Regions from separate parts of the Paenibacillus sp. FW507-14B1B genome, predicted to be linked through region 1. Evidence: predicted binding sites of a transcription regulator. Region 1 holds the regulator's gene; the other holds the start of a gene.
What was found. Region 1 encodes NrdR, which represses ribonucleotide reductase genes. Its sites were predicted from a motif close to AACACNATATATNGTGTT; they were not measured.

Region 1 (16,862 bases):
ACCACGTTGTAATCCTTGAATGCAATTACAATGCCACCCATCGGTATATATTTGAAGATCACTAAGTATAAAACAGGCAATACCAAGACCAGGTACAATTGCCAATGACGTTTTATTTTCTTGCCTACTGATTTCTTACGAGGACCCACATTAGAACGTACCGGGACATTAGATGGAAGGTGAGAATCCGTTTGTAACTTATTCTTCAGAATTGGCAAATTTGTTTCTCCTTTCCGTTATGGATTCATAAGTGGTGTATTGGAATTAGATTTGATTGTAAACGCTTTCTAAAATACCAACAAGAAACAAAAATAAAGGGGCAAACCATTTTCACCCCGGCTGTTATTACAAGAAAAAAGCAGCGACATGATCGCTGCTGCAAACCGATTTCTACATCGGCATCATTTTCACCCATGCTTATTCAGAGCACATTCTGTTCGGTATTCTCCAGGCGATACTCCAACCGTGCGCTTAAATACACGACGAAAAGATATGGCATTCGTATAGCCAACCCGTTCAGCTATTTCTTGAATAGAATAAGAAGTTTCCACAAGGAGCCGTTTTGCTTCCTCCATTCGATTATCAATAAGGAAATCAACAAATCGCTGTCCTGTATTTTCCTTGAACAATTTACTTAAATATTTAGCATTAATATCAAAGCGTTCACCTAATAATTCAAGAGACATACTCGGATTCGAATACTCAAGTTCAATCGATTTCCTTATGTCACAAATCACTGAAAAATACTGCTTCGTATCCTGCATCTGCCGCATCGCTTCATAATGTTCCGTCAGTACCTGCTTGATTCCATCACGAAGTTGTTCCAATGTATGACCATTGTCCACTCTTTCTGTAAGCCTCGGTAGCCCTTCTTGAATCCATCTATTATAAATTTCTGTATTCATCCCTGACATCTCTCTACCTATGTAGTAAATTAGATAATTCATCAAGTTGAATATCTCATCATTGGTGAGAAGCCCCGTCTTCAGTTGAGCGAACCACTGTTCATAATCCTCACTCCAATGGTCCTTGAGTAATCGTAAGGACTGCACAATCGAACGAATCTCACCTAAGTGGTTATAGACCTCGGCACTGCCATGCATCGATATATCCTCACTACTAATCAAACGATTTTCTCCGAGAACAATTTTATAACTAAGCGCTTTTAAAGCACTGTTATATGACCTCTGGATGTCAGGAAGCGTCTTTGCCTCTTCACCCATACCAATCGTGATTGAGAATTTTAAATTTTGTGATGTCCAGGCAATAATTTGCCCTGCAAGTAAGGATATAGCGCTATTGTCATCCTTATCATTTGTATTAGATTGAAGTACCATGACTGATAAATTAGCTGCCGTTGTCCACTCTGACCACAATATTTGCTCTAACTTCATCCCTAATTCGTCCACAACTGAACGAAGTGTGAATTTAAGTAAGTCCTGATCACTTTTTGAATACATACGGCAGAAGTCTCCATATTTATCAATCTCAAGGATGAAGATACGGCTCGTGTCTAGCGGTTGCGGCAGATTTAGCTGAATAGCTTCTTCTCTCCATTCTGAAACCGTAAGCGACGAATTCCCTTCAATCAGCTGGTGGAACAGATACCTGGTTTTCAAATGAAGATCTTCTTGGTATTTCTCCTGATACTGCTTAAATTGTTCTAAAACATGGTCAAATGCAGACTCAATAAAAGCAAACTCATCTGGCTTCCCCTTCCATATGCCTCCACTCGTGATTGGCAGTGCATAACTACTGAAACGAGCCGCGATCTGCTCAATCGGTCTTGCATTACGCCTCGTCACATAGATCATCCAGATGAACCCAAGTGTAATCATGATCAAGCCAATGATAAACCATAAATTATAGAGATAAGAAATGGTACTCACGAATCCTCCAGGTACGAGTCCACTCCCATACGTCCAGTTCGTATAACTAGATACACTGTGCGAATAGATTGCTGATTGATCGACATCGATCTCACTACCAAATAAAAGATGACCCGATGTATCCTTAACTTGAATAAAACTAACTTTAGACTGATACATATCTCTGGTTAACTTATATAAGGAATCCGTAGAGACATTAACGACAATCATCCCATGATCATTTTTCATGAAAGATGATCCTTTGACCAGACTTATCACCTGCTTACTACCCATCCGGGTAAACTGTTCGAATTGTCGTCCATCTGTCCATTTGGCTGTCTGCGAGAATTGGTATTGTTCAATAAACGCCTTATCTAGGTAAGCGTTTACATTTGAACTTGTAGCATCACTCAGTACAAATCCGTCAGCATTGCGGACCAGATAGATAGAATCAATCAAGGGATAATAAGCGATCATTTCTTTTAACTTTTGAACCGCTTGGATATTGATGTAGTTATTACTGTCTGCACTAGCATTGAAGAAATCTTGCAAAGCTTTACTATTAATACTTTCAAGGACAACCATATTATCAATCACTTTTAATGATGCATCCACAATCCGCATCGTTTGTAAGGAGAGTTGCTTACTCGCTTGAAGTGCATCTTTACGATTCTGCTCACTGATCAGTTGAAAGCAGACAAAGAACACAAATGTGATCACGACAATAAAAGCTGGCATATACGAGAGCAAAAGTCGTCGAAACCATGATTTCCGCATAACACACCCCGCTTCTTCTCCATAAAAAAGGATTCGTATTCATTTTTTGTATAGTATAGCTTATTATCGATGCGAAAAGGGATACCGATAGGAAAAACCCGGAAAGAGTACTCTCTCTTTCCGGGTTTTTCGATGAAGGAATATGTTATAAGAATTCCTGTAACATGAACTCAAATGATATACGAGTTACTGCTTGAAATAAATTCGATACTCGGCTGATTTTTTGCCGTCTTCCGATTTTGCGATCAATCTTGCAGCAGATGATGTCGTTGATGTTGGTATGAGCGTTATTGAAGTATTGCCCGCCCCAGACCCACTCAGTAACGGAATCGGTTCGCCGGGTTCAAGTTGCACAACACACTCATAAATGGAACCCATCTTGCTAACAAAATCACCCATGATGTTTTTTCCGTCGAGTGTAATTCTACTCACTTCAACCTCATGATTTGCCTTTGGAAGCTTGTCGTATATTTTAAGTTCAGTTAGTCCAATTGCCCTATCCCCTCTCGCAATCATATCAACTCGAATTGCAGAGGTCCTAACAGAATCAAATGTGTAAGTGCTTGGTTGTTTCGATACCACATTCTCCGGAACTTGCATATTGGAGACTTCTACCCACTGGTTATCTTGCATGTAACTTACCTTTAATGAAGCAGGAATTGAACACTCTTTGTCCTCATACCAGTAAAACTCCACTTGGTCCACAACATATTCTACCGGTCCGAAATCTCCGAATGTTATGGATATCCAGTCACTAGAACGCGGTGATGCTGACTGATTCGTCCACCGATTGCCTGGTTGCTCCTCATATGAAATGACATCATCATGTATCGTTTCAACACCATGTTCATGATGCGCATAAGAGGTTTCAGCCTTTGGATAATCATAGCCGTTCTTAGCTCTGCTAATATTATGCATAATACCGGTTTCATCGGTTACTCGAATTCGTGCTTTAGCTTTAACGTCTAAACCGGTCATTGTACCCTCGACCTCGAACACAGAAGCGGTTTGAAGATTCTCAGATGAAATAATATCCCACTCCACCTCTTGGCGTTCCTCCGTACCATCATTGAAATACACCGTTACCATCGTCGGTAACTCTGGTTGTCTCCCCTTCAATACAGCCATGCTAATCTGTTCCACAGCGATAATGGTTCTAGGCATCACATGCGTATCGTCCACCTGACGATCTGCACGGCTTGCACCCACAACATTCCCACTATTTATCTGAACAAGGAATGAAAGCTTCGGTGTTGTCAGTACAACATCTTCGTAATGAATTGTCGCCGATACACAAGCTTGTCCTTCTGCTTCAGCATGGAGTCTTCCGTTCCGAATTTGAATAGCGCTGCCTTCAATTTCATAAGTTACTGTCGCAGTCGATGGAATCTCGGTAAGTTCGCCATGACTAAACGTACCCATGACGCTAAGATCTATTGATTCGTCTACTCCTAATTGTGTCTTAACTACTCTGAGATCGGCAGAGATCAGCTTGGTCGCCTGCGTAGGAGCGTGCGTAGAAATAACGACGGAGCTGCTAGCGAGATCTGACGAACTCGCATTCACTACAAGCTCGCCCGGTTCCTTTAGGGCTTGAACGATCGCGAGTGCTTTCCCGTAAAATGCCTTCCGATTGTCAGCTTTGTAGCGCTCAATACTTGCAGCATCCCCATTATCAACCCCCACCAGAATGCCCTTATCTGAAACACTGAATTCAATCATATGGTCGGCTGTTGGTACGATATTTCCGTTACTGTCAACGATATCCGCTGTAATGAACACAAGGTCACGCCCATCGGCTTGAATATGATTACGATCTGCGGTAAGCCTGATTTCGGCCGGCTCTCCGGAAGTGATCACGCTAGCTTCTTCAATGATATGACCTTGCTCATCCTTGGCTAAAGCGGTTAATCTTCCTTTCTCAAAAGGCACTGACCATTCCAGATAGGTCTTGCCATCTGCCGTTTCTTGATACATTTGCCCCCACGAGGTTACCTTCGCTTCGAAGCTTCGCTCACCCAATGACTTGCCGTTAAGTTGCAATTCGACTGTCCTTGCATTCGTATACACGAGTACCCGAACCGTTTCACCAGCCGTCCAATTCCAGTGTGGAAGAATGTGCACCATTGGCTTGTCGCTCCACTGGCTCTGATAATAATAGTAAATATCTTTTGGAAATCCTGCCGTATCCACCGCTCCGAAATAGGAACTCTTGGATGGAAAAGCGTTGTAATACGGTGTGGGCTCTCCAATGTAATCGAATCCTGTCCATATGAATTGTCCCGCAATATGTTTAAAATCTCGGTCATATTTCCAGGCCTCTTCGGCTGTTCTTCCCCAGGCTACATAATCATTGTCATAAGAAGATTGCTGCCGATCCTCATAAGTGGTGCTCATGTTATATTCATAAGGATGTGTATATACACCTCTCGAACGCGTAGCAGAAGAGGTCTCAGAACCATACAACTTCCATTCTGGATTATGTTCATGGTATCCAAGGTAATTGTTCTCAGAGTAATTGAGACCCACGATGTCGACTTCGTTAAAAATAGCTTCGATATGCTCATTTAACGGTGTAATGGACACTTTGTCGCCTCTCGTTTTATCTTCCCCGATCGTTGTCGGCCTTGTCGTATCTATCTCCTTAACCCATTTCACCAGGTTTCGAACGATTTCCACCCCTTCTGGGCTGGTTGTATCGTATATTTCATTACCAATCGACCACATAATGATGGAAGGTTCATTCTTATTCCTATCTACCATTTCCTTGGTATCATGCTCTGCCCATTGAGAGAAGAACCTACCATAATCATATTCTTTCTTCGAGAGGTTCCAAGTATCGAAGGTCTCTTCGACAACAAGAAGTCCCAGTCGATTGCAGGCCTCGATCAATTCCGGTGCAGCCGGATTATGAGTAACCCGTATGGCATTCACACCCATGTCCTTCATAATCTGCATTTGCCGTTCTACAGCTCGCTCGTTCACCGCTGCCCCTAGTGCCCCCAGATCATGGTGCATGCACACGCCATGCAGCTTCATATATTGTCCATTTAGCGAGAATCCTTCGCTTGAATCAAAGGAAAAATATCGAAGACCGAATAGGGTCTCATAAACATCTATCACTTGTCCGTCAACCACAACCTCTGTAACCAGTCGATAGCGGTAACTCTCGCTGGTGCTCCACAGTCTTGGATTATGAATATAAGCTTGGTCTTCGAAATGTCCGACGGTACCGCTCTCCAGGACCATCTCATCGGATGCTTCGCTTGCCGCTACATTTCCATCCATATCATAGATCACTGATTTCACCGTCACAGATACTCGGTCCTCAGAGTCGTTCTTCACTTTTGTCTTTAGATCAACACACGCCCTGTTATGCTTGAGTTCCTCCTCAAGTTCAGGCGTGGTTACAAAGGTTCCGTATCTTTCCACATGAATTGTATTCGTGACCGTAAGATATACATTTCTATAAATTCCGCTTCCAGAGTACCAGCGGCTACTTGGCTGAATATTTTCTACTCTTACAGCAAGCACATTCTCCCTGCCGTCTGTATAAGCTTTTCCAGTGATGTCATAGCTAAAAGCATTGTAGCCGTATGGATATGTACCTAATGCTTCACCATTCAAGTAAACTGTGCTGTTCATATATACACCATCAAAATCAATGGACACCTTTTTTCCAGTCATCCACTGAGGTAGCGTGAACGTCTTTCGGTACCATCCAATGCCACCATCCAAATAACCACCCTCATGTGTCGAAGCCGACTCGGGATTGAAATCCAGTTCGATGCTCCAATCATGTGGTACATTCACCTTACGCCAATTCGAATCATCAAAGCCTTTCTGCCTTGCATCTAATAAGCTCTCGCCATCTTCTCTGTGGAACCGCCAATCCTCACTAAAGCGTAATTTCCTAATCATTGTACCCAGCCTCTCTGCAAGTTGTTATTTCCCGAAATCGCTAGACTTAAAATAAAGCGATTTCAATTGTTGTTATCCGCTGCGATTTGCGTCATCATCCTAGGTGCTTAAGGTTACTATACCGTCCTTTAGCTATAAGGTTCAAGCTTATATTCCGCTCATAAACTTTGCCTACGATTTTCTTATCGCTTCTATTACTAAGTTAAGAGTATTACCAGTTTGTCTTCCGCTCTGGCAACGGGTCTTCATCCTGAATGAGCCGGTGTACAAGCTCCTCCAAAAGCTTCAACTTCACTTCTCTGGCTTCTGGATCGAAGAATAAATTGTGCCGCTCTTCAGGATCCTCAAGTAGATCAAAGAGTTCACCATAAGTCTCGCCTGCGAATACCACAAGCTTGTAACGAGCAGTACGCAGGCATTTAACGTGGATACCACGGTCATGCGCATCGTAGGAGGTCACTGCCGATGATCGCAGATGGGTTACATCGCCACCTACTACTTTGAGTTGAGATATTCCTTGTACACCGTATGGACGATCCCGGCCGATTACATCTAGAACAGTGGGTACAATATCAACATGTTCGATCAGTGCCTCGGTTTTTCTGCCTTTAGTTAAGCCTGGTATCCGCATAATCATCGGAATACGGGTCAATCCTTCGTAGAACCACGGCCCCTTATACATCAATCCATGGTCGCCAAGCAGCTCTCCATGGTCACTAGTAAATACGATCATTAGATTATCCTCGATGCCTTTTTGCTTCCAGGCATGAAGAATCCGACCAATTTGTTCATCAATAAACGTAACCATGGCGTAATAGTTTCGAATGACCCTCCGCAGACGCTCATTTGAAGATTGATGTTGTTCACCGCCTCCTGGCCAGTATCCACGTTCGCCTTGCCTTAATAGATGTTCTGGGCGCATCTGGAGCTCATTGTTCTCCTCGGCATGCGGAAGATCAATATCCATATCAGCATAAAGTTCAGCATACGCTTGCGGTGGATCGAATGGATGATGTGGATCGACAAAGCTCGTCCACAAGAATAGCGGTCGCTCTGCGTCATGAGCCTGTATGGCCTCAATACTTTTCTCCGCTATCCAGTAGCTCTGATGCAATTCTTCCGGCATATCACTTTCCCATACATCCCCATCCGCATTCTCAGTTCGGCATCTGTTCTTAGTAAAGCGCTCTGCAACAGCAGGATCCTGCTCCCCAAGCCAATCAAGATATTCGCCTATCGCATTATCCTCAGAAATATGATGCTCATCAAAACCGTAATACGTGCCATCCTTCTCCCTCCCGCGGTCTCGGTAACTTACGTCTTCTGCCATAGTAGAGAAATTGGTCTTACATTGCGGGCGAAAATGCATCTTACCTACACCCACCGTCTTGTAACCAGATTCCTTCAAATGATCACATAGCGTCATTTCATCCTCGTTTAACGATACGCCAATATTCCACGCACCATGGACATGTGGATAGCGTCCCGTGAAGATCGAAGCACGTGAAGGTGTACATACAGGACTGGCGCAATAAGCGTTCGTGAAGACGGTTCCTTCAGCGGCAATCTGATCCAACACCGGTGTCTTTACCTTAGGATTCTCGAAGCCTATAGCGTCAGCTCGCATTTGGTCTGTTGTGATTAGCCAAACATGCGTTTTTCTTGTCATGATCCGTATTCCTCCTGAATGGGCCGGAATTAGAGATTCTGGCCGTTTTTCTCCTATGCTACAATGGTAGGTAAAGGTCGTATACAAGCATTCAACTCACTTTTATAACAATCCTGATCACTCGAAAGAGAGAAGGTGTTGCACTTGGATTCTTCTTACATCTATAAAACCATTCCCCATACCCCCAGCCAGTTAGCCAAATCACTTCTACTCTTCGTCTATGATCTGGGATGGTACCAATGCCAGTCCAATTACCGGGTGAAACGTATCTATCAACCCTATTCAATCCGTCTCGTTCTGCGAGGAAGAGGATATGCGGTATGGCGAGGCAAAACACATTCCGTGGGTCCAGGTCAGCTTCTCTTCTTGGATTTAACGGAAGAACATGAATATTTCGTTGATCCGGAGGATCCCTGGGAGATCATATGGGTCCGTTTCGGCGGTACCCAAGCTGCCGAGTATCACCGTGTACTTGGCTGCACTAGAAGCCCTGTATTAAACACGCGGGATTCTGTGCTGGTAAGACGACTGTTCGAAGAATTAGTCACCTTATTCGAGCAAAGGCCACCGGGCTATGAATTTACCGCCTCGTCTCTTCTAACTCAGATTTTCACGGATGCCGCAATAGCCTTGGCAGAACATGACCATTCTACGAACAAAGGATCACCGCTGCGCTATCCGGAACACATCTACCAAGTCATTCAATATATTGAAGAGAATTATCTGCTTCCATTAACCATTGAGGAGCTTGCAAGTCACGTATTCATAAGTCCTGGTTATTTATCGCGCTCGTTCAAGCTTGCCACGGGCTGTACCGTTACAGAATATATCATTAAGCATCGACTTCTGGTGGCCAAGAAACTTCTTGCTGATTCCGAGCATAGCCTCGGGGAAGTCGCTCAAGCAGCTGGGTTTTGTAGTCAAAGCTATTTTTCAAAACTCTTCAAAAGAGACGAAGGTGTTTCGCCGCTCCTGTATCGTCGTAGTGTGAAGCAATAAACGAAGGCATTCACTCAACGAGAAAATAAGTGATTGAAGAAAGGCTAGCCATATATGTACGGCTAGCCTTTGTCTTTACCTCATCCATTAATTTTTATCTGCATATTCCGGCCAAATGAATTTCACACCTAGACGTTCCTTGGGTAGGACACTGAAATAAGCATTTTAACAGACTGGAAAATCTATGATTTACGGAGTGCACGTTCTGACATATTGATCATCTATCATCTATCCGTTGTTACAGCGCTTCTTCGTCAAAAGGTGTTGTCATTGGTGCCATTGAGGAAATGGCACTTCATAAAGGCCAACCGAAATACTCCGGTTGGCCTTTATCATAGTTACAATGTGCTTATAAAATATAAAAATTCAGTTTAGTTAGATCAGTTCATGTTCAAATAAGAGCTTGATTCGTTGATATAAGAAAATTTATTTCACCGTTACCTTAACCTGCTGCGTCGTCACCAGCTTACCACTGTTATCGTATGCCTGGACGGTGATCTCAATTTTCTTGCCCTTGTATGGGCTAAAATCGATCTCTGCCTTCCAAGGTAGAGCTGATGAACTCGCAACCGTGCGTCCACCGATCTTATAGGTGACCTTTGAGAGCGTCGGTGCCCACGTCTTCACATAACCCGATACCTTTTGCTTGCCTGCAAGAATCGTGCTGTTGTTTATCGGTTTATAGGATATAGGTGCCTTCTCGCCAATAGAGCCTAAGTAGAACGGATTGGAAACGGCCTTCTTGTATGCGTTAAGCAACTGATCATTGGCAGATAGCATATAATATTTGATTCGCTCCGTGGCATTACCGTTGCTGTCGAACCAAAACACGCCTTTCACTTTTGGGTAAACCATAGGCAGAGAAGCGTAAAATTCCTGCATTTTGTATACTGCCCACTTGGTCTTATCCTGACGTTTCTCCGGGTACATGTAGGACACTCCACCCTCGGAGATGAATACCGGCTTGCGATCTGCATAAAGCTGATAGATATAATCGAACTTATCTAGGTGACTTGACCGGTCTTCCCCCTGCTTCAACGGATCTAGCGATGGGTCGAAGATCGAATATAAACTGACACCGACCCAGTCCACATAAGCATCACCCGGATAATAAGACTCTATCGTATATGTTGGGTTAGCTCCCGGCGCCCATACCATCGCAACATTGTTCTTGGCCTCTTCCCGAAACACCTTCGTGACCAGACGAAACTTCTCAATGTACTTTTTCGGGTCACCACTCCATTTCACCCAGCCACCATTCATCTCATTGGCAAATCGCATGAATACAGGTACGCCTGAATCCCCAATCGTGCGTGCGAAGTTGCGCAGGTAGGCATCATCCTTAACCTGATCCAACCCCTTGATCGGCTGAAGTCCAATCTGTAGAGCCGTCCCGCTAGCCGCCGCACGTTCTAAGTGCTTGGTTAGCAGGGCCGGATCACTACCATAGTTAAAGTACAACAGATAAGCTGCATGCTTTTTCCCAGTCATGCGAGGGAATTGATCAGTAAAATATTTGCGCTGCTTCGGATCGTTAACCGCTTTGTCCATTTCTGCATACGCACCAATCAAAGCGCCGTTAGCCGGTACAAATTTTGTCCCGCCATAGGTTGTCCCTGAGCTGGCGGACTGCTCCACATACAGCTTCGCCGTACTGCGGAGCAGATTGGCCTTCCGCTTCGCGGCAATGCTAATCTGTGTCTGGTTTGCTTTACCCGAATATTCAGCTTCTAGGTCCCAATTGGCTACAGCGTTATCGTACTGCTTCAGCCCCTTATAACAATCGCCGATCCGGCGGTATATCTGCGCGGCGTTCCCGAATTCTTTTTCCTTAATGAATTCAGGTGCAATTTTCTTGTATTTGGTTATCGCCTCATTATATTTCCCTTGAGCCTCCAGCTTCTGTGCATCCTTGTACACCAACCAGACGTTAGCTGCCTCTGCTTCTCCATAATGAACAGACGATAAACCGATGACCATAATAGCTAGTGCAAGCACCATTTTGAGCAGCCACGCTGCCTTACTCTGTACCTTAAACTTCAATCCCCGTTGCCTTACTTCCATGCTGTTTCGTTCCCCCGTCTCCCCTGCCCAGTGCAGAATGATGATAAATAATGTTGAATAATGTCAACATATAGCAGATGTTATCATACCAGATTATACCACTAGAGGGGAATGAGAAAATTAAGAACAACCTCTGACGGTTCACTGCGATGTGGCATCATAGAAGAACGTTATATAGTAGATTGTCTAAATAACAAACAAAAAAAACCTTTGATTTCTCAAAGGTTTTTTTACTATGGAGCCTAGGGGGATCGAACCCCTGACCTCATCGCTGCCAGCGATGCGCTCTCCCAGCTGAGCTAAGGCCCCGTATTATATTCGGATATGTTATCGGTCAGTCAAGCCACAGACCCGCTTGTATTCAACAGTTTGCTAACGAAGAGTCAGCGTCAAAACAACTCGTTCGTTCTCTTCCGCTCAGTTATTGTAACACGCGGGAGCGCATCGCTGCAAGTATTAAATGCGGATATCTGCAAGCGGCACAACGGGTTGAAGACGTTGGCCAAAGTTAATAGATATCCGTTTGCGATGCGCAACCCCATACTGTAAAGTACTATTATTACGCTATCTATTAACGAAAAAAAGGCGCAGTCCAAACGGAATGTAAATCCGCTAAGACTGTGCCTTTTGGTTAAAATTATTACGAAATAAAAATCGGACTCCTGAGGTAAAAATTCAGCGCGAATTCATCGTACGCCTGGTTCGCGGTCATTTTCCGGAGATGCCCCTCACAGAGTTGTTTTAAGGTCATAAATTGAAGATCAAAATTTATGAAATTATTCTTTTATGAGAAATGGCACAATAGAATACCATTTCATTGATCTAAAAAAGAACGGAACTGAAAAATACAGTCCGTTCTTTTCCTCTTAATATTTGATCAATCTCCAAAGTGAGGTTAGCTATTATTTAGTGCCAACAATATCTCTGATTGTGTCCTTCACTTTGTCATAGTTCTGATCTTCTAAGTCAGAAAATTCTCTTGTCATTTTATAGACAGGTTCAACATTATTAGTTTCATCAACTTTCAGATAACTTGCAGATGGGTGAAAAGCAAAGTATTTCCCTATATTTTCATTCCATTCAAGTAAAAAAATATACCTTTCTCCTACCTTCATATCAGGGTGTATGCCATATGCATTATCCGATCTGTAAATTGTTATTTTCTGATTCTGTAAATCGCCTTTTATTGTGTCTAACACTTGAACTGTATAGTCTGTTCCTCTACGTGTAAATGAAGATTCCCCAGTTGCCTTTTCAGTAACCTCTTTTTCTATAATTCCCTCCCCCAATTGAATTGCTTCTTCCAATTCATTAATACCTACAATTTCGCCTTCAACAATAAGATTTGCATAGTTTGCCACTTCATCTATTTTTCTTGGGTTTTTAACCAGAATAGACTGACCAGTAGGAGATTCGACAAATTGGGATTCAACATAGTTATCTTCTATTGCATTTTTTTCATTTAATGATTGACTATATAAGATAGATCCGCCTGTAATCGCTAAAGCTAAACAAGTTAATAGAATGTATTTCTTCTTCATTTTTCCCTCCCGCCTTTTTTTAGTAGCCATACATTGCCTTAATATCATTTACTTCGTGAGTCTGAGGTAAATAACTTGTACCTGCTTGCACAAAATTGTAATTCATGATAGAGGTAGTAGCGAAAGTAATCAGCGAGATGAGAATGACCTAAACAAAGAACATGCCCAAGTTCATGAACCATAATAGCTCGATATATGTGTACTGTATTGTTAGTTAATAAGTGCATTTTTGAATAAGCGGCTAATCCCAAATATTTGTTCCATGGTGAATCATCTTGGAATCTGTTCTTCCAGTATTCTGCTGTTGTTGTTACCATATAAGTGTTTGGAGAAGTACTAGTTGTAAATTCTGCTGGCGCTGCTGAAGAATGCCACGCTTTTCGTGCATCTTCAAAGTAGGTCGCCCAGAGCCCTTAAGACCGTGCGCCATATCGGAGCGCATATCTGCGTTTGTCAGCATACAGTCAACGTTACAGTCACCGTACAAATATCAAAGTTATAACGGGAAAATTAGCGAGACAGCTGCCAGCGATGCGCTCTCCCAGCTGAGCTAAGGCACCAGAATATATTAGTTACTCTAATAATATATGTCGGGCTTTTATCACGTGCAACCCTTATATTTAGTGGATATCCATCAGTGTTTCTATCTCGAACACTGTCTTTCACTTTAAGTTATCGTCACCCGCTTGACGCTCAAATCAACTCTCATCTCAACACAAAAAAGCCCTCAAAAATCATGAGGACTTCCCTCTTATAAGAAGACGCTGAATTGGGTCAGCTATTCGTGTCAGGCAATGAATCTTTGGACAGCAGTCCTTTCAGCTCTTTCATGAACATGTTGATGTCTTTGAATTGTCTGTATACGGAAGCAAAGCGAACATAGGCTACTTCATCTACAGTATACAATTGCTCCATCAAAAGCTCGCCGATCTGGCGGCTCTCAACTTCAGCAGCAGCTGTCTTACGAAGTGCACTCTCCACCTCTGAGACCATCATATCCAGTTGCTCTACGGATACAGGACGCTTCTCGCAAGCTCGGATTAATCCGCGCAGTACCTTTTCGCGACTGAACTCTTCGCGACTGCCATCCTTCTTAATGACCATCAGCGGAGTTTCCTCCACCATTTCAAATGTTGTAAATCGACGGCTGCACTGCTCGCACTCCCTGCGGCGGCGAATAGACTTGTTCTCATTGGCAGGACGCGAATCGAGTACCTTCGTTCCAGCGTAACTGCAGTATGGACATTTCATAAAGCGTAATCACTTCCTTCTCAAACTAATTTCCAGAAAATGTAGTACAAATAATTGTAATGAAGTTTGCTATTCCGAGACATAATACTTTTACCAACTCAAGGAGGTGAACAAACATGGGACAAGGAAACAACAACTCTAACAACCTGGTAGTACCTCGTGCTAGCCGTGCATTGGAGCAAATGAAATATGAGGTTGCTCAAGAACTCGGCATCAGCATTCCACAAGACGGTTACCAAGGTAACATGACTTCTTACGAGAACGGTTCAATCGGGGGGTACATTACCAAGCGTCTGGTAACCCTAGCCGAGCAACAATTGGCTGGTCAATACTCCGGTCAATAATTATTCTTCATCCAAAGAGTGTTGGGGTGGCTTGATGAATTCAAGCCCTCCAATGCTCTTTTTTAATAATGATTAGAACTCATCATACACATCGGTATATTGATTATAATAATAAATAACTCTTTGTACATAATGACGAGTTTCCCCAACCGGGATGTCTTTGACGTTCTCATAGGTCCCATCCCATAGCCCTTTTTTAAGCCAGCTTCGCACATTACCTGGACCTGCATTGTACGCAGCTATCGCTGCGATTGGATTCCCATCCATTTGATCATGCAGTTTCTTAATATACCAGGTACCAAGCTGGATATTAGCATCCGCTTCATGCTTAATGCTATCCATGGTCACTGAAGGCAGCTTGGCCATTTCCATGGCCCAATTAGCCGTATCCGGCATCAGCTGCATAATTCCAAGCGCTCCCACCTTGGACTCCTTACCCGGTTTATAGTTCGTTTCCACCCGGATAATGGAGGCTACAAGAAATGGATCGACTTCATAATGGATCGCATGCTTGCGAATTTCGTTCTTGTAATAGATCGGATAAAGCCATGTCATCCATATATTACTTAAGAATAACACGGCTATAAAAGAGATCAACAGAGGCAGCAGAACACGTTTTTTACGGAGCCAGCTTAAACTCATCATTCAAACAACCTATTCCATAGCTTGTCCACTTGTTCACGAGTCTCGCCCAAGGTCCCACTATTATCAATAACTTCATCAGCCATACGCTTCTTTTGCTCGATATCCATCTGGCTATTCAGTCTTGCCAATGCCCGCTCTTCGGTAATCCCATCTCGCTCCATCAAACGCTGAAGCTGCTTATCCCTGGGTACATATACAACAATAACCTTCTCAAAAAGAACCTGCAGCTCTGACTCGTACAAAAGAGGAATATCCACAACAACCAGTCGATCAGGATATGTTGATTCATACTCAGCCATCTGTCTGCGAATCTCTTGCCTGATTGCAGGATGCGTAATTCCATTAAGCACTAGTCGCTCATTGGGATCATTAAATATAATCTCACCGAGCTTTTTTCGATCCAATTGTCCATCTTGCTGAATCACATCTTGTCCAAAATGCCCGGCCACCGCCGCCAATACCGGATGACCCGGGAGCATAACCTCCCGAGCGATTAAATCCGCATCAACGAGAAGCGCTCCCTTCCGGATTAGCATGGAGGACACGGTGCTCTTTCCTGTTGCAATTCCCCCAGTTAAACCGATATTCATGTTTTCACCTCATAACAGCTTCATTATACCCATCAAAATTAATAAGAACGCCGGCAGATAGGAGAAATATCTCATACCACCTTTCGAGGCAACTCGAAACCCTGTCTTCATTCCAAGTACAAGGAACACCCCACTAAAAAGTGCAACGACCATAGACGTTAATAATGGAGAGAAGCCGAGCATCGCTGCACCTAATCCCGCACCAAAGGCATCTAGTGATAAGGCAATTCCTAGCCACATGGCCTCCCATGACGAGATGCTACCGGAGTCATCCAGATCCGCGCGAGATGGGCTTCTTAATATTTGAATCACAAGACCAAGCTTACGAATTTCCAATTGAAATACAGCAAGTGGAGGCTGAGCATCCGTCCCCTCCACCAAGACGGATTGATCAACTTTAGGATCTTGTGACGACACCTGTTCTGTCTCGAGCGTTCGCTCATGTGAGGACCTGATTTGCTGAATGAAGGACCACCCACCTAGTGCAATCAGTATGACTGCACCGATCATTGAAGCGACTTCAGGGGAGAATATGCGCTGCAGCAATGCCCCTGCCTGCATAGAGACATAAAGGACTAGACCAGAACATAGCGAAATAATAATGACCGATAACAATGGAATTTTCGTTTTACGCAGCCCGTATGTAATGCCGGCTCCAAAGCTATCCAGGCTTAATGCCAGTGCCAGCAGTACAGGTGCAAAAAATAGACTAAGCACCCTTCCCCCTCCTCCGGCCAAACACGTCTGTCATTCACACGTCTTCGGCTAGTTCTAGGAGTAGTATATGGGCGGGGGATAGGATGGGTGCATGCCTATTCGCTCAGCTTGTCTGGTTGACAGCGAGGACAGAAATGGGTGCCACGTCCACCGACGACCGTCTTTGTGATCGGCCCCCCACAGTTATGGCAAGGCTCGTCCTTCCGGCCGTAGATACGTAAACTATGTTGGAACATCCCCATCTCGCCTTGCCCGTTTACGTAAGACTTAATCGACGATCCGCCTGCTTCTACGGCCTCTGTTAACGTATCGATGATTGCATGATATAGGGATTCTAGCTCGGCATCAGTTAATGTATTAGCCGTCCTTTCTGGATGTATTCCTGCCCGAAAGAGCGCCTCATCTACATAAATATTACCAATACCTACAACGTATGCTTGATTTAACAAGACAACCTTGATTCTTGTTTTCTTGCT
Region 2 (16,862 bases), 200 kb from region 1:
GGTCATCCATTATATCAAATGTCACAGCGTGAACATAGGTCGGTGCCTTACCTTTAAGAGTAACCTTGAAGTAAGGTGAAATCGAACTGTACAAGGCTTCAACTTTACTTCCCTTCGGGAGGGAAGGAGGAGCTGAGGAAGGGATTTTCGGATTAACTTTGAGTAATCCTACCCTGACCAATGTATCCTCTAACGGAGCAAGGCTGTAGGGGAGTTCCGATCCGATACCATATTCGCTTAATACATATCCCCCCATGTCATCGGAGGTAATAATTAAATAACCAAGTGGTTTGCTGTTGTCTTCTATCGTCACAAGCCAGCTGTGGGTACCTGGTCCAAGTGGGGTATAGTCCAGATTTGCTTCTTTCCAGCTTTTGAAAGGCAAATGTTCTGCCAGATCTTCGATCGTCTGTTCTGCAAATACTTCAAGCTTATTCGGAGCGTTGGTGTATGTCCATTGCTTCACAGATGTAGTTGGTGAATTGGCAGCGTGAGATATAGAAGAGGCTGGTACGACGAATGCTGTTGTGAACAAAATGACGGACATTGTAATGCGAATGACATAAATAAAGATTGGATAGGAAAGTTCCTTCAACGTTCAACCGCCTTTCCGAGAATCAACCGAATGGAATCACATAAGTTAGATTTATCTTATAGGACAAGCTTTAAAAAGAGTGTTACAAGCTGTCACGGTCAAGACCTATAAAAGGGGTCTTTTTTTGCCTTGTTTTGTTGATGAAGCTCAAGAGACCCCGTTACTGGACGAACAGAGATGATACATACCGCAGGTTATGGCGGACAAGCTCACTTTAGGAGAATATTGCCACTCCATTTCGGAACGCCTGGATTGATATTGCTGCTGAATAGCTGACTTCTTCTCTTCATCTGGCTCGTTCAACAGATCTTGATAGTAGCTGTCCACAATCGCCAGCTCTTCGGCAAGACGAACCTTCGCTTGCTCTGCCCAGGAATAGTCAAGTTTACTAAGCTTATTGATCAGGTGATCTTCGAGCATCGATGCGGCTTGTGATAAATTTAGTGCAGCTGGCCTCACATGAACATTCTCTGGAAGTCTTGGTGTTAAGTTTCGGCCATCCAAATGTGCAGGGAAATTCTCCACAATGGTCTTACGTGATAGGGATATCCCGAGAAAATGAAGCTCTTCTCGCTTCAAGTCACAGCTAAACTCAGCCTTGAAACAGATGCCAAGCCACTGCTCATACGGAGCAGAGCGAGCTTTTGGACGCTGCGGATCAGCGGGCTGCTCGAACATAAACATGTAATTGCCTTCCTCGCGGGAGGCATCCCAGATTTGAGCAAGCCTACGGCTACCGTAAAGTATATCTTCACGCTGAATTCGCCCCGGACCAATGACAGGTAGAATAGGGGCGCTGCCGTAATAGCGGGAGAGAAGAGGATCTTGTGCACCTGCTTGTTGTTTCGTTGGACTGAGTTCCGTCTGTTTGAGCAACCTCTCATCATATTTAGGAGGATCGAATACGAAGCTGAACGACAACGTTTCGGCTGGTGCTCCGGTTCGTTCGACAAATCCCCAGTAATACGGGCGATTGGTCAGCATTTTATCGGCTTGGGGAGACAGCTTAACGGTCACATGCTCAGGCGATTTCTCAATGACGGTGCATTCGGTGGCTTCCAAATAGGCCATGAAGTGCTGTTGCACCTCCTGCGGCGTCATGGTCATATTAGGCTTCTTCCTCTCGTAAGGTTTCTTCTTCAGCGGATGATTCATGCTCTAAGTCTTGTTTAATATGATGAAGTGAGTCTCCTAAGGAGCTCAGACGGTTTCGAATTTCGTCATCGCTTTCAGATTCAAGCATGATCTTGTACAAGCTTTTCTCAATGGATTCCTTCTTCTCGAACCGTTCTAGTATGACATCCAGACCGCCAATGACCATCTCGAACATATTGATCTTCTCGTGCAAAAGATTCAGAATATGTTCTTCAATCGTACCTGATGTAGACAGGTTAAAAATCTGGACATCGTTCGTCTGACCTAAACGGTGTACCCGCCCGATTCGCTGTTCAACTCGCATGGGATTCCAAGGTAGATCGAAATTGATCATTTGGTGACAGAATTGCAGGTTTATGCCTTCACCGCCTGCTTCAGTAGCGATCATAACCTGAGCCTTGCCGCGGAATAGGTCCATCATCCAGTCTTTTTTGCCACGGTTCATGCCGCCTCGATATGGAACGGAAATGAGGCCGTGATCGCGAAAATAGTTGAGTAGATATTCTTGAGTAGCCCGGTATTCTGTAAATACAATGACCTTCTCATTCATCTGTTTGATGAGTTCTATGGCTTTCTCGGCCTTGGTATTGGCTTTGATTGCTTTAATTAAGTGGACAAGCTCCCACACCTTATCACGGAGCGGAGAATCCTCAGGCATTTTTTTGGATAAGTTAACGAGCGTAACGAAGACCGCATCTCGGCTACTGCACACCTCACGCTGCAGGGTAACTAGTGAAAGCATACTGCTTAAATTTCCCCCAGCTGCCTGATACTGATCTTTGACGAAGGAAGTGACACCATCGTATAATGACTTTTCTTCGGGCGATAGCTCGAGGCCTACGTTACGTACAGTACGTTTGGTGAATTTTACAGGTCCTTCGCCACGGCGATTACGGATCATAACCTTAGACAGCTCATCCTTGAGCTGGTCTTGATTCTTGGCTTTTCGTTTATCTACAACGAAATTGGCTGAGAAGTCTCCCTGACGTCCAAGTTGCCCAGGCTTCAACAGCGTTATGAGATTAAAGAGCTCGCTGAGATCATTCTGCACTGGCGTCGCGGTCAGGAGGAGGCAGTATTTTTTGCGCAGCTTCTGAATGAATTGATAATTGGACGTTTTTTTGTTCTTTAATTTATGAGCCTCGTCAATAATGAGCATGTCATATTCTTCATTCAATAGGATTTCTTGATGAGGGTCCCGCTTTGCCGTATCCATGGACGCAACGACAATATCATTGCCCCAGGAGTAGGCTTTTTTCTGTGCAATAGCAGGGATACCAAATTTCGAGTTGAGTTCACGAACCCACTGCAATACAAGAGATGCGGGTACAAGGATTAACACTTTGGAGACGAGCCCTCGAACGATATATTCTTTCAAAATAAGACCTGCCTCGATGGTCTTACCAAGACCTACTTCATCGGCGAGAATCGCTCTGCCGGACATTTCAAACAACACTTTTCGTGCCGTATCGGTCTGATGGGGTAGAGGTGAAAGATTTCCGATATATTTCAAACATTGCAGTTCTTCGAAGCTTGTAACAAGACGAGATTCTTCTCCTTGCACGGCTAGTCGTGATAGGCGGTAGTCTCCCCATGGTCCGCCTTTTTCCAGACGGTTCTCTAAATCTTCAAGCCAAGAACGGTCGATATGAAGAGGCACGGGGAGTCGCGAATCATGGACAGATCCCGGAATGACGGGTGGTTGGTAATTCACATAATCTCCTCCTAGTTGTTAAAGGGTTCAAGGCACATGATGTATGTGTAGTATGGACGAAAAAAGGAGACTTCATAACCTTTCATTTCATGAAGGGGACTAAAATGGCTTTCGGCAGCCCATATGTATGCTGCGATTGTATATTTTCAAGTTTTTTCAAAGATGTTTTTTGAAAAAAGGAGAGAGAATAAGAAAAAAGAAGGTTGATTGATGTTAATGGGCTTACAAGCCTCAAAATTCACATCTTCGGCATAGCTTCACCATATGTAGTGTGTTATTATGAATAACGGACACAATATATGGTGTGTGTTCGTTGGGGTTTACGTTTGGCCGGTATACATAAAGGTTATATTTTAGTAGACCGTGAAGATATCGGCTTCCGTATGGATGAATAAGAATTTATAGTTAATATAGGAGGTAGTTGCCTTGAGTACGATGCAAAATCAGCGGCTTGAAGGTTTAAGTGAGAAGATCTTTTTGGACCGGTATGCGTGGAAGGACGCGAATTCCCATAACGCGAAGGTGGGCGATGTGGTTCTGGTTCTGACAAAAGATGATCCGAAGTTCCCAACCAAGGAAGTTGGAGAAATTGTGAAGCGTGATGGCCGACTTGTTACCGTGAAGACCCGTAAGGGTGAATTGGTGGAGACGGATGTCGAAAAGCTGACGCTGACAATTGAGAAGACACCTGAGGAAATGTGGGACCGCTTGGCAGCTGCGATGGCATCGGCGGAAGCAACACCCGAATTGCAGGAAGAATGGAAGGCTAAATTCCGTCATATTTTGGACGATTGGAAGCTCGTTCCTGGGGGCCGGATTGCGGCTGGCGCAGGAGCAAGCGATGAACTGACGCTGTTTAACTGCTATGTCATTCCTTCACCGAAGGATAGCCGTGGTGGAATTATGCAGACGTTGTCTGAAATGACTGAAATCATGGCTCGTGGCGGTGGTGTAGGTATTAACTTGTCCTCCCTTCGTCCGCGCCGTGCAATTGTAAAAGGTGTTAATGGATCTTCTAGTGGGGCAGTATCATGGGGTGGATTGTTCAGCTATACTACAGGACTCATTGAGCAAGGTGGCAGCCGCCGTGGTGCACTCATGCTGATGATGAACGATTGGCATCCAGATATCATGGATTTCATCACCGTGAAACAGCAGATGGGTCAGGTAACCAATGCGAACCTATCTGTATGTGTTAGTAACGACTTCATGAAAGCTGTGAAGGAGGATCTGGATTGGGATCTGGTATTCCCGGATACTTCTGAACCAGCTTATGATGAGGAATGGGATGGAGATCTGGACAAGTGGAAGCAAGCGGGCCGTAAAGTCATTACCTACAAAACAATGAAAGCTCGCGAAATATGGACAACGATTATGGAGTCTGCTTGGAAATCGGCTGAGCCGGGTGTCGTATTCATGGAATACTACAATCAGATGTCCAACAGCTGGTATTTCAATCCGATCATCTGTACGAACCCTTGTGGTGAACAGGGCTTACCAGGATGGGGTGTATGTAACCTGTCTGCAATGAACCTGTCTAAATTCTATGATGAAGAGAATGATGATGTAGACTGGGAAGAGCTAGCGATTACAACCCGTTACTCCGTTCGCTTCTTGGATAACGTTATTGATACAACTCCGTATCATTTCCCGGAAAATGAAGCGAATCAGAAGAAGGAACGCCGTGTAGGTCTTGGAACGATGGGTCTTGCCGAACTGATGATCAAGCTGAAAATCCGTTATGGTAGTCCAGAATCGTTGGAGTTCCTAGACAAGTTGTATGGATTCATCGCTCGTGAGGCTTACTTAGCTTCGGCGGATATTGCGGAAGAGAAAGGCTCATTCCTCGCGTTCGATGCGGATCTTTATCTGCAAAGCGGATTTATGAAAAATATGTCCGAGGCGTTCCCAGAAGTTGAAGAAGCGGTCCGCACCAAAGGTGCGCGTAACGTGACTGTCATTACCCAAGCACCGACAGGCAGCACGGGTACGATGGTTGGTACGTCAACAGGTATTGAGCCTTACTTCGCATTCAAATACTTCCGTCAAAGTCGTCTTGGCTTCGATGAGCAGTTCGTTCCGATTGCACAGGATTGGATAGACAGCCATCCGGGTGAACAGCTTCCAGATTACTTCGTGACAGCAATGGATCTATCTGCTGAGGATCACATTCGCGCTCAAGCAGCGATTCAGCGCTGGGTAGACAGCTCGATCTCGAAGACAGCAAACTGTCCTTCTGACTTCACCGTGGAAGATACGAAACGTCTGTATGAACTGGCCTTCGACCTTGGATGTAAAGGGGTAACCATCTACCGTGATGGTAGCCGTGATGTGCAGGTACTCCAGACAGAGAAGAAGGAAGATAAGACCGTTACTGAAGCTGTAACCTCTACGCCTGAGAACGAAGTGAAGGAAACTGTAGAAACTACGACTGCATCTGCAAGTACGGCGGTAAGTGCGGCACCTGCTGCTGGTAAGAGTGGTCTAGATAAGCAGTACAAGAGCCGTCCGCAAGTACTACGCGGAGCAACGTACAAGATCAACACCCCATTCGGCATGGCATATATCACGATCAATGATCTTAACGGCATACCAGGCGAAATCTTCTTGAATGTGGGTAAAGCCGGTTCTGATGTGTTCGCGATGGCAGAAGCCCTCGGCCGTGTCTGCTCCTTGTTCCTTCGTTATGGAGATCATGGCAATAAGGTAGAACTGCTAATCAAGCATCTTAAAGGTATTGGTGGCTCTGGAGCCATTGGCTTCGGTGCAAACCGTGTGGAGTCCATTGCGGACGCCGTAGCAAAAGCACTTGAAACCCATGTGGCAAGTGGCATCTCCGATGACTTTGATCCAGCACCAGTCGCAGCAACGATGGCTCCAGCAGAGCAGATCACTGCAGGCGCTGGACAGGTAAATGGTGTATCTGCCAATCATGCGTCAGCTTCTCGCGATCTATGTCCATCCTGTGGTGGCGCTTCGCTGATTAACATCGAGGGCTGCAAAACTTGCAGCAACTGTGGATATAGTAAGTGTAGTTAAGCTGTTGGATGTGAACAGATAGAGAGATATGAAACAACAGATATAGAAGTATAGAGATAGATTAAGCGAAGATTAAAGGTTTCGAAGAACGAAGGCCCGCAGGTCACGATAGTGACTTGTGGGCCTTCGTTTATATGAATCTAAGATATATCCAAGAGTTACATGGGCATCAGAGCAGCAGCGCATTATATGAGGTAACTGTGAAGGAAGCTAGACGCATAAAAAATACAGTAGGTTATTTATAACGTCTGTATAAAGAAAGAGATTTGTATATACTTCTATGAATGAAGTATTTACGACGTACGGTAATATTCATGTTATAAAAGTGTTACTTGAAAGGGCTACTAATTATATTAATACCATATCTATAATAAAAGGTTCAAAGGCGTAATAAGAACGCTTGTACGTAGATGTAAATAGAGGTAAAATATAACTACAATTGAATCTTGGGTGGTCATGGTTTCCCTTCGAGAGGAGGTGAAGCCATGGAAGTGAAAGATGCACTAACAATTATGTTCCTATTTGGATCATTCATTCTTGCACTTTTAACTTACATTAATAATAACAACAAGAGAAAGTAAAAACCCACCCTAAGGTTGACCGCCGAAGGTGGGTTTCTGATCGTAAGTGACTAAGAAGGGATTACCCATCCAAGCCAATTGTATGGACCAAGTGTTAGCGCACTTGGTCTTTATTAAATGTATATTACCATATTTGAAAAGATGAATCAAAGAACAAATCGAATAAAGAAAATCGTCCGATGTATTGTTTATGAAAGAGGGTACAGATAACACACGGACCGGTCTAAGATAGAGTTATATAAAGCCGATTCGCGTCGTGAATATAAAGAAGTTTTATGAAATCAGTCGAAAACTATACATATATCAGAAAGCAGGAGAAGTAATGATGAGTTTCTATATTGCATCAAGCTTTAAAAATATAGAAACTGTACAAATTGTAAGTCAACGATTGAGACAAGAGGGATTGAATAATTCATACGATTGGACTTTAAATGAAAATATCACTTCAATTGATCAACTTAAAGATATAGGGAATAAGGAAATAGAGGCTGTAATGAATTCCAATTTTATAGTGGTTATATTACCGGCAGGTAAAGGCAGTCACGTCGAATTAAAGTATTTCTATACTCTCAGAATGATGAAATTGATGACTTGGAAAACACGAGTACCTTTTATCATGTAGATGGAATTTGTAAATGTAAAGGGACGGTAGAGGAATTAATTCAAAACTATATTTGAAGAACTGAAAACAAATGAGATATATAAGTAACATTCATGTTATTCCATTTAATTAGGTAATTTTCATCATGTAACAACGTATCTTAGCTGCGTTCTTCAGCCCTTGCTTCGCAAGAAGAGATAGCAGTAACGAAGTTTCAGTTCACAACCCTGCGAGGATAAGTTCGACGGACACGACCAATTTGCACCTTAGACCTTCAGCGTTCAGGAGAACAAATACATTATAGGAAATCATTGCGGAATACATGGAGGTTTAGCGTGGATTTGAACCAACGAAAACTATGGAATGAAAATCACAAAAAACTAACAAGTATTATTTTGAAACCCAAAAAACATAAGGAAAGTATAGATTTGTTTTTACATCAACATAGTTTGTTACATTGCTCAGAAATGAGTCATTCTGTATCTACTACTCTTGAAGATGTATTAATTAAAGATAGTTTAGAGGAGACTTTTCGCAAGTATCCTGTAGTAGCCCCAGATACCAAGAACTCTATTGCTTGGCACATATGGCATATTACAAGAATTGAAGATATGACTATGAATGTCTTAGTCAATAATGATAAACAAGTTTTTAGTGCTGATGATTGGAATAAGAAACTTAGAATTAGTTATCCTCATTCTGGAAACGAAATGACTGATGATGAGGTTGCTAATTTAAGCAATCAGATTGATATTTCAGCATTACTTGAATATCGGATTGAAGTAGGACGTAAAACACGTAAGATTGTATCATTGCTGGAGCCTGGTGAACTTAATTTAAAAATTCAAACAGATAGAATACAAAAGCTAAAAGATCAAAATGCTGTCAAAGATGAAGCTTCATGGTTACTTGAATATTGGGGGAATAAACGTATTGGAGGATTAATACTCATGCCAGTAACAAGGCATATTTTTTTGCATTTAAATAAATCTATTAGAATAAAACAAAGGATACAGAAGTTCATGAGATGATATTAGTTATCGTATTGCAACTATTTATTGCGGCAGGTAAAAGTGAAGTCAAACAAAAAAATAATAGGAGGACTAATATGCCATATAACTCCCAGATACATATTGGAACAAATGAAGAAGCTGGTTATGTGAGAAGTAAACTTATTGCATATAATTCCGTACATGGTCCAAGCGGCAACTACGAAGAGGTCAATCTATGTTTGAGGAACGATAACGGAGATATAATTGCAGGTCTTAACAGCGCTGTTTGTTGGAATTGGATGGAGATTGAATTTTTATGGGTTGAAGAAGAAAATCGAAAAAACGGACTTGGTAAAAAACTTTTAGCTGAAGCAGAAAAGATAGCACGATCAAAAAAGTGTACATTTATTAAATTGAATACATTCAGCTTTCAGGCTCCTGATTTTTATAAGAAATATGGTTATAAAGAAATTGCAATGATTGAGAATGCTCCACTTGGATGTAATCACTATTATTTTAAAAAGGACTTAATATAAGTATTTTCGATAAGGAATAAACAATGTCTAACAACATATTAACGCTAAATTATCGCTGGTACTATACCTAGGTCGATCGAATATATTGGTGGGATTTGGATTCAAAGGGACCGCTTTTTGAAAATAACTGCATTAAAGAAATCAATTTAGGGAGGGTTAGATGGAGACGATTATTTATATGGTAACCGGACATCTATAAAATGAAATTTAGAGACCTAGTGTTAGAAGGAGTCACTAGACTGTGGAAAGAATAGTAATAATTATGATCGAGGTGAGTAATTTTTTTGAGTCCACTATCTTTAATTGGTTTGATAGGACTGACAAGCGCATTAATACAAGTTAATTACCCTGAAGTTATAATGAAATTCAACCCGTTTGGAATACGATCGGAAAAAGCTTTGAAGCTTGGTGGTTATATAGGGCTTATTGCAAGTCCAATAATTATATTATTTGATATTTTTATAGTGAAATGAAGAAAAACGATAAAGCTGAGGATACACAAATATTATATGTGAGGGTGATTCGTTTGAAGCGAGGAATGATAGTTTTTCTAAACGGCACTTCAAGTTCAGGGAAGACTAGTATCTCTATGGAACTGATCAATCAGAAGGAGGTTCCGTTTTATCATTTATCAATAGATGATTTTTTACATAATTACAATGAATTTATTGATCGTAAATTCCCAGATATGGAACCTACAAGAGAAGTAGATGATCATATTGTCGCACAAATAATTTTTGATCCCATAAACTCGATGTACTGTTCGACAATTAAACTGTTTTCAGAAATGGGTTTGAATGTAATTGTAGATACCGTAATCGACAATGAGAAGTGGTTTAATGATTATCTTGATGTACTCTCTGATCATCCCACCTTATTTGTAGGTGTACTATGCTCGAAAGAGGAACTTATAAGAAGAGAGCAAACAAGAGGAGACAGACAGATCGGACTAGCAAATTCACAGTTCGACCAAGTATATCGCTTTAATGAATATGACCTTGAAGTAAACACTGAAGAGTTGAATCCATCAGAATGCGCCGAAAGGATATTAAGTTTTATTAAGTCTGATAAGGAGTACTCGGTATTTAAGAAGTTAAGTGAAAGAAATATTAGTGTTTCATAGAAGTGGAATCCAGTAGATAACAGCGTATCTAAGTTGCGGCAGTTTATAAGGACTTTTTACACGAAGGGGAAATCCGATGGAAATGAATAGATTATTAAGAATGGACAATGTGGGTATTGTTGTAGAATCGCTTGATGATGCAATTTCTTTTTTTGAGGAGATTGGATTGAATCTCGAAGGTCGAACCACGGTTGAAGGAGAATGGGCTGGTCGTGTAACTGGACTAGGTTCTCAGTGCGTAGAGATTGCTATGATGGTAACCCCAGATGGCCACAGCCGAATAGAACTTTCTCGATTTATCAATCCACCTACGATATCAGATCACCGGACAGCTCCTGTAAACTCCCTTGGGTATCTACGCGTCATGTTTACAGTTCAAAATATTGACGAGATGGTATCCCGACTCATTAAGCATGGTGCTGAGCTCGTTGGTGAAGTGGTACAGTACGGAGACTCGTACCGGCTCTGCTATATTCGTGGAACCGAAGGAATTTTGATCGGTTTGGCAGAACAACTTGAAAGAAATTAACGGAAGTGACGGTTTACAGAGCATTACTGACATGAATAGATTAATATGAAGATATCTTTAAGAAGTCGGAGCGGCGTATGAAAGATTCAATAAATAAATATTTATACTACTTAGGTATTGGTCTATTTATTTGTTTTTCCATCTTTTTAATTGCTAGTAATGCTTTTGAGAAAACTAAATATTCGCTTATTGTGTATGAACATTCAAAAAGTAACAGCATCTATGTTGAGGGGCTAGAAGATCCTAATCATTTAATAAGAAGTCACACTAAAACAACTCCAGGGGCAGGTATTCTTAATCATAGAATTCATGTATCCAATACACCATTGTATGTCCTAATAATAGAAAAGACGCAGGATATCGAATTTATAACAGATGATATCAAGAAGCTAAATGACTACATAAGGAACTAGTAATTAAATGATATTTGCCCTTTGCTTTCCTCGAGGCAGAGCTCAACTAGGAGTGACAATAAATGCATATCGATAATGAGGGAATATACCCTGAATGCCCAGTAGTTACAAGAACAGTAGAGATTGGCGGGCTTACGAAATCACAGCTTATCCAGAAACTGCAACAATTCTCTATCTTAATGAATGAGTATGGAGAGCGGCTACTGACTGATGATAGATTTATAACTTCGGATACAAAATATAGCCTGCAGACCGTTGAGCTAACCGTTAGTAACCTTGGCTTCCCAGATGGAGCTACTATAGTTCAGATTTTCAAAAGAGCAAACGAGCTTGGTTTGGAACTGTGCCCACATGAGCTAGGACCTCACTTAAGACTGGCATATCTGGATCAGCCTGAAGATTATGGTGAGAGTAATTCACAACGACATCAAGCTCCTTCTGGCTCCATTACAATTGCATCGGAAATACTAACGGAAGACGATGAGTTTCCGAAAGGCTTTTATCTTAGACGAATAAACGATGTGCTGTGGCTGCGAGGATACCGAGCTGATCATCTTCACGTTTGGAATGCTTGGGATCGTTTTGTATTTTGTAAGAACTAACAAAACTTTATAGATTAGTAGAGTGAAACATGCTACTGACACAGACAAAATGCGAGCCGACCTAAGATACGACTATCTAAGGTCGGCTTGCGTCGTGATTCGTGAATAAATTCTAGATGAGGATGATTTTATATGGATTTGCAATTTAAAGAAAGTCTGAAAAACAGTTATAACGAGAACGCAAAACTAAGGAATCTTTTAAGCATTGAACCATGGAAAATGAAGGAGATAGATTATTTTGTATCATCTGTAGAAAAAGGTGAGCAGACAAGAATTTTAGATCTCGGGGCAGGGACAGGTCAACATAGCTTGTATATGAAAGAAATGGGACTGGACGTTACTTCTATTGATTTAAGTTCCGCAATGATAGAGAACTGTCTTCAAAAAGGACTTAAGGCATACGAAATGGACTTTTATAATTTAACATTTGAAGATCATAGTTTCGATAATGTGTGGGCTATGAATACTTTATTACATGTACCCAAGAAAGAGTTTATCGAAGTTCTGAAAGAAATAAGACGTGTAATGAAACCCGGAGGAACTTTTTACTTAGGAGTTTATGGTGGGTACAACAGTGAAGGAATATGGGAAGAGGATTCTTGTAACCCTAAGCGATTTTTTTCATTTTATGATGAGGAAACAATGACAGAAAAGGTAACCCAAGTATTTGAGCTTCAAGAATTCAGGACAATACATTTAGATGGAATGAAATTGAATTATCAAGCATTGCTCTTGAGAAAGAAATGAAATACTGAAGGGAGGGTTTAATAATGAATTTTTCTTGGACAGCAGCAACTGCTCAGGTCATAGTATTTGCACTCATCATTCTTTTCTTTGTTAGCTTGTTTTTATTTGTTAACAGAATCATTAAACACCACTTGGAAACAAAGGCTTCATTAAGAAGATTCGAAGAAAAGATGGATAGCATAATGAAAACAATGGAGGAATACAGGAGGAGTTGATCAACTTGACGATTAAGGCCGTGTTTTTTGACTTATTCGAAACTCTTGTGACTGAGTTCTCTGAGAATACTCGTATTTCCAAACGAAACTATGACTACATGAACATTCTTGGGCTTTCAAATGAAGATTTTAAGAAAGAATGGCGGATTCGAAGAGAACGGCGAATGGCGGGGGTCTTTTCTGATTATCCATCAGTGCTAAGGGACATTTTAAGTAGTAGAGGGCTTAAAGATGATATCGAAGCGATAGATTTCTTACATCAAGAGCGAATTAAGGAGAAATATATACCTTTTAGAAATATTCATTCCGAAATTACTGATCTATTAACTTACATAAAAAATAAGGGTATTAAAATTGGATTAATTAGCAATTGCACGGAAGAAGAAGTGAGGTATTGGAATGATAGTGCTTTAACTTCTTATTTTGATGATGCAATTTTCTCATTTGAGGTTGGATTAGCGAAACCAGATCAAAGAATTTACGAAATAGCGTGCGAACGTATATTGGTTAAACCGTCAGAATCCATTTTTATTGGAGATGGTGGTTCATCGGAACTTGAGGGAGCTGCTAGGGCAGGGTTAATACCATATCATGCAACTTGGTTTAATACACATATTACAAGCGGGTTTAGAAAATGTTCAAGCCCGATAGAAGTCATGGGGAATTTTTAGAGGTAGGGTAATTCCATGAAGATCTGGCAGGCTGTACAATTTTTACACATAAGAAGGGGACTGTGTTGTATAATAAATCAGGTCATTACATACATCATTGTCTCAGGCTAAAAATTAAAATTCTTTTTCGTTTACAGATTTTCTTTTGTCAGCTTGTGAACTACTGGAAGGTGAGTTTCTTTGTCAAAAAAATATAAATTAATAACTGTGCTGGTAATTATTATCCTGCTCATAATCAATATCGTGACCTATATGAAATATAAAGAGATGAAGCAGACAGAAACGAACACTTATGAAAGCTTAGTAAATAGAATGTATGGTTACGGGATGATACAGTCGTATGACGAAGTTCATTTAATCAACGAAAGATTAGAGAATGCTAGTCTTGATCAGGATGGATTCGAAGGAAAGATGCAGGGAATTATAACCGATCTAACAATAGCAACTGAAGCTTCGGCTATTGCAGCTAATCATTGGAATTTCACGATTGAAAGTAATACAGTTGATTCTGTAAGAGAGATTTCTGGATTTTTTAGATACTTAAGCATGAACTTAAAAGATATTCTGAACACAGAGAAAGACCTTGGGGTTTGGAAGCAGACGTGTGCTGAGCTAGAGGATATATTGAAAATCGTTAAAGATAATATTAGTGAAGAACAACTCATATCGGCTGATTATACTGAGGTCAAAACCATGTGGAAAGAAACGATGGAACTTGTACGCAAGGAGCATTCAAAATCAAGGTTGCTATCGTCTTATTTCATCTTTCATTAAAACATATTAATTATACACTGAGCGACACTACGTAATGATCTAATGGCGTAGCGTCGCTCTTTTTTTTATAGCTAGTTATAAATGTGGGCGAATCGAATCTGCAATGGAATTTTGTATTCACATAATAAGGAAACTTGTATCGCTCACATTACGTTATCTTTTATAAGGTGAGTGATGATGTGAGTAGAAAGTTACTGATTGTTGCGTGTTTGATGTTATTTATGTTAAGCGCTTGCGGAGAAAGGGAAGACCCATCCAATCCAAAGTTAGGCAAGTATCCACCAACACCCAAATTAACAGCAGGCGGTAAGTCCATTACTACACATCAGAGTACCTATTGCTGGGGGAAGCTTGGCTGCGTTGATTATGTCAATCCTGAAGAAATGCTAAAAGATGAAATGAAGAATATCGTTAAACCTAATACAGTTATCACTATACAGATCGACGGCAAGCAGCCAAATGAGTTATATCTTTATATAGACAATAAGGATGAAACCGATGATGGACTAATTACAAGCAATCAATTTGAAACTCCGAGTGAACCGGGGATATATTATTATGCTTTATCAGCTAGTTGGATTTCTGAGGATAAGAAGTTCAATGAAGGGAGCTCAAGTTATGCTTTTGCAATTGAAGTGAAAGACTAGATTAAGCAAGTAGAAATATGAGACGGCTTAATTACATACCTCGATATAGGAGCGATTGTTTCATGGAAATAAAAAACTAACATAATTTGATCCGGAAATTAATACAATAGCCGCTCTGTAGGAGGCGACATATAGAAGGAGGTAAAGGTAATTATTAATACCTTGATCGTTATAATTATTACTATCGTTATAATTATTACTATCGTTATTATTTCGTATTACTATAAATTTCCGAAAAAAGATTTAATAGAAACGAGCGACCTTCCAAAATCATATTTTATACAAACGATGAACAGGAAAGATATTCAGAAAAATTATGAGTGTGCAGCTTTTTCAAGTGCATATATTTTGAGACATTTCGGAAAAGAAGCTGATGGTAATGAGTTATATAAAAAATATCCTCGAAAATTATTAGATGGAACTATAAACGCAAAGGGTATAATCGTATTTTTCAAGAAACTGGGATTGGATAGCACTTATCTTTCTGGAAATATAGATACACTGAAGAAGCAAATAACTCAAGGGATCCCGGTGATCTTATTCGTTAGAGTATTTCCAAATAAGAGGTATCTACACTTTGTTCCTGCCGTAGGTTATGATGAAAAATTCATTTATTTAGTTGACTCTTTACCATACACAATTAACTGTAATGAAACTCTCTACAACCGAAAAATCTTGATTAGTGAACTAGAAACGATATGGAAAACCTGGATTCCTTTTTGTAAAAGCTCGTATATCGTAATTAATCAAAAATCAATGAAGTGAAGGGCAAATGCTCAAGCTCTTGGGAGGAATCCATGAAAGAAACAAGGATCTATAAGAAGACAGAAGAGTGTTCTATTCGTGCAGATATCTATTATCAAGGAGCCAAGTCTCCTGTAATCATCTATATCCATAGTGGTGCTTTAATATTTGGAACAAGAGAATGGTTGCCCGTTGAACAGATAGATTATTTGACTAGTCGTGGGTATAGCTTAGTCAATATCGATTATCGCCTTGCGCCAGAAACTGACTTTGAATGTATCATTGAAGATATTAGAGATGCTATCCATTGGGTTCGAACGGAAGCAACGGAGTGGTACGATTATGACGTTGATAAAATAGCAGTAATGGGTGGATCAGCAGGTGGATACCTTAGCCTACTAACTGGAACAATGGATTTTAAACCCAATGCTATTGTCTCATTCTATGGGTATGGGGATATTTTAGGCAGTTGGTACACACATCCAAGTGACTACTACTGTAAGAAACCATTAATAGATAGGGTAAGTGCTGTAAATCGAATTGGTAATGTTGAAATTACAGATGGTAAGTGGGATAGGTTTGATTATTACGTCTATTGTCGTCAACAAGGAAGATGGATTCAAGAAGTGACGAAGATGGATCCTACATTAGATATAGACAAGTTAAAACCATACAATCCAATTGACAATGTTACAAAAGAATATCCACCAACTTTATTTATTCATGGGAATCAGGACACGGATGTTCCATACGAACAGTCTATTATTATGCATGAAAAGCTCAAAGATATGGGAGTACCTACGAAGCTAATAACAATTGATGGTGCAGATCATGTATTCGATCACAATTTTACAGATCAGCAGGTTCAAAGGGCATTTAAAGAATTAATTGAATTTTTGAAAATTCATTTGTAGTGGGTTTTAGATACAAGGAATAGGAATAAGGGGGTTATTTATGAATTTTTTGAAACTTTCAGATTTATCATTACACAGAATTGACGAGATATTTCATATTGCGGATGAACTCAGAAATAATAAATTTAGAAAGGTGCTAGAAGGTAAAACCTTCATCTTATTTTTTCCGGAAACTAGCTTAAGGACTAGAGTGACTTTTGAAAAAGGAATTCAACAACTCGGTGGGAATTGTATTCTCTTTCCTCCAGATACATTAAATAAAAAAGAAGA

Region 2: a site for NrdR is predicted at 3,754-3,771, ahead of AC3WJJ_RS11410 (adenosylcobalamin-dependent ribonucleoside-diphosphate reductase). Genes of this name have one in related genera too.

What each region holds. Positions count from the first base shown of each region.
Region 1 covers NZ_JBYSWS010000002.1:868,153-885,014, forward strand. The annotation lists gene AC3WJJ_RS12255 (ABC transporter permease) at 1-149, opposite strand, end outside; gene AC3WJJ_RS12260 (helix-turn-helix transcriptional regulator) at 408-2,645, opposite strand; gene AC3WJJ_RS12265 (glycoside hydrolase family 2 TIM barrel-domain containing protein) at 2,832-6,566, opposite strand; gene AC3WJJ_RS12270 (sulfatase family protein) at 6,778-8,235, opposite strand; gene AC3WJJ_RS12275 (helix-turn-helix transcriptional regulator) at 8,380-9,234, shown strand; gene AC3WJJ_RS12280 (glycoside hydrolase family 26 protein) at 9,661-11,298, opposite strand; tRNA gene AC3WJJ_RS12285 (tRNA-Ala) at 11,535-11,607, opposite strand; gene AC3WJJ_RS12290 (hypothetical protein) at 11,623-11,847, shown strand; gene AC3WJJ_RS12295 (hypothetical protein) at 12,201-12,869, opposite strand; gene nrdR (transcriptional regulator NrdR) at 13,614-14,090, opposite strand; gene AC3WJJ_RS12305 (alpha/beta-type small acid-soluble spore protein) at 14,207-14,434, shown strand; gene AC3WJJ_RS12310 (lytic transglycosylase domain-containing protein) at 14,507-15,076, opposite strand; gene coaE (dephospho-CoA kinase) at 15,076-15,669, opposite strand; gene ytaF (sporulation membrane protein YtaF) at 15,679-16,386, opposite strand; gene mutM (DNA-formamidopyrimidine glycosylase) at 16,482-16,862, opposite strand, start outside.
Region 2 covers NZ_JBYSWS010000002.1:663,760-680,621, reverse strand. The annotation lists gene AC3WJJ_RS11425 (hypothetical protein) at 1-595, opposite strand, end outside; gene AC3WJJ_RS11420 (YqhG family protein) at 743-1,702, opposite strand; gene AC3WJJ_RS11415 (DEAD/DEAH box helicase) at 1,704-3,464, opposite strand; gene AC3WJJ_RS11410 (adenosylcobalamin-dependent ribonucleoside-diphosphate reductase) at 3,900-6,503, shown strand; gene comI (competence inhibitor ComI) at 6,989-7,084, shown strand; gene AC3WJJ_RS11400 (hypothetical protein) at 7,341-7,706, shown strand; gene AC3WJJ_RS11395 (DinB family protein) at 8,021-8,716, shown strand; gene AC3WJJ_RS11390 (GNAT family N-acetyltransferase) at 8,794-9,213, shown strand; gene AC3WJJ_RS11385 (chloramphenicol phosphotransferase CPT family protein) at 9,740-10,336, shown strand; gene AC3WJJ_RS11380 (VOC family protein) at 10,413-10,865, shown strand; gene AC3WJJ_RS11375 (helicase) at 11,341-11,880, shown strand; gene AC3WJJ_RS11370 (class I SAM-dependent methyltransferase) at 12,013-12,627, shown strand; gene AC3WJJ_RS11365 (hypothetical protein) at 12,651-12,842, shown strand; gene AC3WJJ_RS11360 (HAD family hydrolase) at 12,848-13,513, shown strand; gene AC3WJJ_RS11355 (hypothetical protein) at 13,694-14,287, shown strand; gene AC3WJJ_RS11350 (hypothetical protein) at 14,467-14,934, shown strand; gene AC3WJJ_RS11345 (cysteine peptidase family C39 domain-containing protein) at 15,223-15,699, shown strand; gene AC3WJJ_RS11340 (alpha/beta hydrolase fold domain-containing protein) at 15,732-16,592, shown strand; gene AC3WJJ_RS11335 (ornithine carbamoyltransferase) at 16,633-16,862, shown strand, end outside.